Regions from separate parts of the Nissabacter sp. SGAir0207 genome, predicted to be linked through region 1. Evidence: predicted binding sites of a transcription regulator. Region 1 holds the regulator's gene; the other holds the start of a gene.
The links. Region 1 encodes Fur, which represses iron uptake genes when iron is present. Its sites were predicted from a motif close to ATAATAATGAGAACNACTATCAA; they were not measured.
Positions count from the first base shown of each region.

Region 2: a site for Fur is predicted at 1,327-1,349, ahead of C1N62_RS20610 (TonB-dependent siderophore receptor). Genes of this name have one in related genera too.

Region 1 covers NZ_CP028035.1:2,732,266-2,734,668, forward strand. Annotated here, with positions in the region: gene fldA (flavodoxin FldA) at 188-715, shown strand; gene fur (ferric iron uptake transcriptional regulator) at 1,020-1,463, shown strand; gene C1N62_RS12120 (beta-N-acetylhexosaminidase) at 1,610-2,403, opposite strand, start outside.
Region 2 covers NZ_CP028037.1:304,059-306,461, reverse strand. Annotated here, with positions in the region: gene C1N62_RS20610 (TonB-dependent siderophore receptor) at 1-1,204, opposite strand, end outside; gene C1N62_RS20605 (MFS transporter) at 1,594-2,403, opposite strand, start outside.

The DNA of each region.
Region 1 (2,403 bases):
AAGGCGATAACACCCGCGCCATTTGGCCGATAGAATATTTGACCATTCTGGCTGTTGGGAAGCCGGCTGGCTCCCAGGGCGCGGCGGCGTGATGATGTTCACCCCGCGGTGACTTTGCTATCATCAGCAGCATCCGCACCTGTCAATGGCAGGTAAATTAATTAAGAACAAGAGGTTAAAGAATTATATGGCCGTAGTGGGAATCTTCTTCGGATCTGACACCGGAAACACTGAGAACATCGCCAAAATGATCCAGAAGCAACTGGGTGCCGATGTGGCGGAAGTGCATGACATCGCCAAGAGCAGCAAAGAAGATCTGGAAAAGTTTGACATCCTGCTGCTGGGCATCCCGACCTGGTATTACGGCGAAGCGCAGTGTGACTGGGATGACTTCTTCCCGACGCTGGAAGAGATCGACTTCAACGGCAAGCTGGTGGCGCTGTTTGGCTGCGGCGACCAGGAAGATTACGCGGAGTACTTCTGCGACGCGATGGGCACCGTGCGTGACATCATCGAGCCGCGCGGCGCGACGCTGGTCGGCCACTGGCCGGTAGCTGGCTACCACTTTGAGGCCTCCAAGGGCCTGGCCGACGACAGCCACTTCATTGGTCTGGCCATTGACGAAGACCGCCAGCCGGAGCTGACCAACGAGCGCGTCGATGCTTGGGTGAAGCAGATCTCCGAAGAGCTGAGCCTGGCCGAGATCATCGGCTAAGCCCCCTCACGGCCCGGGGTGTCGATTTCTGACCGAACGGGCCGGATTTATCCCGCCAGACGCCAAAAGATCGGCTACAAGTTTGTAACTTTATACAGTATCGGGGTACACTGGCGCCGGTGTATTTCCTATCCATCAACGCGTTGCAACAGTGCATTAACAGTAGCGCGAACGGCGTTAACAGGCGGCGTTTTCTTTTGAACCCGTGAGTTCTATAATGAGACGCAATTAAAACCGTTGCGCCGCCTGATGTCATAGGCTGTATGCCTCAACGTGAATAGCATAGTAACAGGACAGAATCCGCATGACTGACAATAACACCGCATTAAAGAAGGCCGGCCTGAAAGTCACGCTTCCCAGACTTAAGATCCTGGAAGTGCTGCAAGATCCGGAATGCCATCATGTCAGTGCGGAAGATCTTTATAAGAAGCTGATTGATATGGGCGAAGAGATTGGTCTGGCCACGGTTTACCGCGTGCTGAACCAGTTCGACGACGCTGGCATCGTGACCCGTCACAACTTTGAAGGCGGCAAGTCCGTATTCGAGCTGACGCAGCAGCAGCACCACGATCACCTGATCTGCCTTGATTGCGGTAAAGTGATTGAATTCAGTGATGAATCTATTGAGATCCGCCAGCGTGAAATTGCCAAGAAACATGGCATCAAGCTGACCAACCATAGCCTCTACCTCTATGGTCATTGTGAAGCCGGTGATTGTCGCGAAAACGAAGGTTTGCACGACAAGTAACCAACCTGCGGGACGCAGGACGCCCCCCGCAGTATAAAGCTCCCGTCAGCACGGGAGCGGCAGGCAACTGCCAGTGAAAACCGCATTGATGCGGTTTTTTTTCGCCTGTTGTCCGCCCGGCGCGCTGGCCGGGCGGGACCATATCGTCAGAGGGCGACCTCCTCACTGCGGCTGACGCGCTTGCCATCCGGGCTGAGAGTGCGCACCCACGCCTTCTCCCCTACCGTGGGCTTGGCTTGCGGGTTATACGCCTGCCAGTTTTTGCCATCCACGGAGTATTGGATAACCAGCCCCGGCAGCGCCACGTTTGCCTCCAGCACGCCGGTATTGATGCGCGCGCCCGGCACGGGCAGCCGGTAGGCGACACCCTGCCGATCCAGCTTCGCGATCTCACGCTGCCCCATCAGGTTGGCGAAGCGCTGCCAGTCGGCGGCCAGTTGGTCACGGTTGACCCAATGGGTCTTGCCGCCCTGGAACTCCCGGCCAGGCTGGTACGGCAGTTCCCAGTCGGCGCGGTGCCAGGCGCGCTCCGCCAGCACCATCAGGCGCGGGTAGATGCGGTACTCCAGGTCGCTGTCGGTGCGGATGGTTTCGCTCCACGCCTGCCCGGACATGCCGTGCGCGCCCGGCCACGGGGCATCGCCGCGGGCGGTGAAGGCGTTGCCGTCGCGATCAACGGAGGTCTCGGCGTTCTGCGGCAGGTTGTCCGGCGCGAAGCTGAAGATCTTGGCTTCATCGCTGGCGCGCGTGGCCCAGTAGTAACCCGGCTCACGGGCGCTGACCTCGTAGGGTTTGTCAAAGTAGAGGTAGTCAGGGTTGGAGAGGGTGATCTCATAACCCTTGGCTGCCCACTCGCCGGCGGTCTGCGCCCCGCCCCAGTAGAGCGTATCCCAGAAGTTCACCCCCACACGCGGGGTGGCGAAGGCGCGGGCATCTTTCG
Region 2 (2,403 bases), on a different contig from region 1:
TTTCCCCGGTATAGGGGTTAAGGTAGGTGGCAGTCGCGTATTCAGAGGAGGCGTCATTGCTAAAGTGCTGGAAGTCGAAACCGAGCACCACCTTATGCTCCAGCATACCGGTAGCAAAATCGGCTTCCAGCTGGTTATCGATGGCGAACGCATCCAGCGTGGAGTCCTCACCCGAGTAGTAGCGGCTCATCTCGCTGCGATCGGCATTCCAGCCCGCGCCGTAAACCTGCTCCAGCTTGGTATTGGAGTGGGTGTAGCTGGCATTCTGGCGGAATGACCAGGTGTCATTGAAGGCGTGCTGGAACTCGTAGCTGTAGATTTGCTCCCAACGCTTGAAGACGTTGTGGCTGCTCTCGCCATCAAAGAAACCGCGGCTCAGGCGGTCGCCATACAGGCTGCCATCGGCGGGCACGGCGGAGTGGTAGCCGCCAGAAGGATCTTTTTGCAGGTAGGCGCGCAACAGCAGGGAGGTGTTCTCATCCGGTTGCCACAGCAGTTGCGGGGAGATGGCGTAACGCTCCTCGCGCTGGTGGTCATACTGGGTATCGCTGCTGCGGGTCATGCCAGTCAGGCGAAACGCCCACTGGTCATTGATCGCACCGGTGTAGTCAAACGCGCCGCCCTTGGTATTGAAGTTACCGGCGGAGAGGCGGAAATGGCCTTCCGAGGCAAATTGTGGGCGCTTGGTGGTCTCGATTACCACACCGCCAGGGATGCTCTGGCCATACAGCGCAGAGGCGGGGCCTTTCACCACATCAATGCGCTCCAGGAACCACGGGTCAACCTGCAAGGCGTTATAACTGCTGCCGTCGCTGAGCAGGCGCAGGCCATCGAGGAAGGTGTTGTTGACGTCGCCGCCGTGGAAGCCGCGCAGGGAGATGGTGTCATAACGCGTTGCGCCGCCAGCAAAGTTGGTGAACACGCCCGGCGTATAGTTCAGGGCGGCATTGAGGGTGGTGGCGTTCTGGTCATCGAGTTGCTGGCGGGTCACGACTGACACTGCCTGGCCGGTAGTAATCAGAGGTTGATCGGTTTTCGTGGCGCTTTTGCTGGTTTTTGCCGTGTAGCCCTGCGTGGGGGCATCAGCGGTGTCGGCAGGCTGGGCCGTGACGACAACAGTATCTTCCGCGAGGGAGGCGAAGGGCACAAACAGCGCGAGGGAACACAGCAGGCTGGAGCGCTTCAAATTAAAAGCCGACAACATATTCATAATCCCTATAAAAATCTTTTCGAGTTAAACAGAAAGAGCAACGCGTGTGAGTCAGGCAATATCGCCCGCGGCCTCATGGGGTCGTGGATGCGATCAATTCACATTATTTAAATCTAATGATAATTATTATCATTATTAACGACACGATTCAAGAAGATGTTTCAGAGTTGTGGCAAGTGGCTATACTTTTATCCCCCTGATAAGAAAGGGCTAAACGGAATAGATAAGCCAGAATAAAGGGAAAACAGCGGCGGGGCGGCCAACGGCGGGAAAAGTGGCGTTAAGATATAACTTCACCTGCGTTGAACAGTAGTCAGATTTAACTATATAAAACGGGTGGGAATGGCCGAAAAACCGGCCCACGGGGGCCGGTTAGACGGGGGTTAGCGATTGACCAGTTTGGCTGGCAGCGCCACCACCAGCAAAGAGCTGAGCAGCAGGCTGGCGGCAAATACCCACAGCGCGCCACCGCTCTTGCCGGTCAGATCCAACGCCAGCCCCATCAGCGAGTTGCTGACCAGCCCGGCGATATTGGCGAGGGAGCAGGCCAGCGCAAAGCCAGTGGCGGCGGCGGTGCCCTTCAGGAAGGTGCCGGGCAGGCTGAAGAACACCGGCACCGCGCCAATGATCGCCGCCTGCGCCAGCGAAAAGAGCAGCACGGTGGCGGTGACGTTATAGGTAAAGAAGGTGCTGGCGGCCATGGCGGCGGCACCGACCATAAAGGGCACGATGATGTGCCAGCGCCGTTCGCGGTGGTAGTCCGAACTGGCACCAATCAGCAACATGCCGACCAACGCCGCCAGGCTGGGCACCGCGGTCAGCAGGCCAATCAGGGTCAGATCCGTAACGCCAGCAGTCTTGATAAAGGTCGGCATCCAGAACCCCATCGCGTAGGCGCTGAGCAGAATGGAGAAGTCGATGCCACCGAGCATCCAGACTTTCAGGTTGAAAAAGCCGTCGCGAAAGCGCGCGCGCACTGGGCCAGCGTCTGCCTCATCCGCTGCCAGCGCGCGGCCAACTTGGGCTTTCTCCTCGGCATCCAGCCAGGCCGCCTGATGGTAGCTGTCCGGTAACTGGCGGAACGCCAGCAGGCCAAGCAGAATGCTCGGCACGCCCTCCAACAGGAACAGCCACTGCCAGCCGTGCAGGCCGTGCCACAGGTCAAAGCGGCTCATGATCCAGCCGGAGAGCGG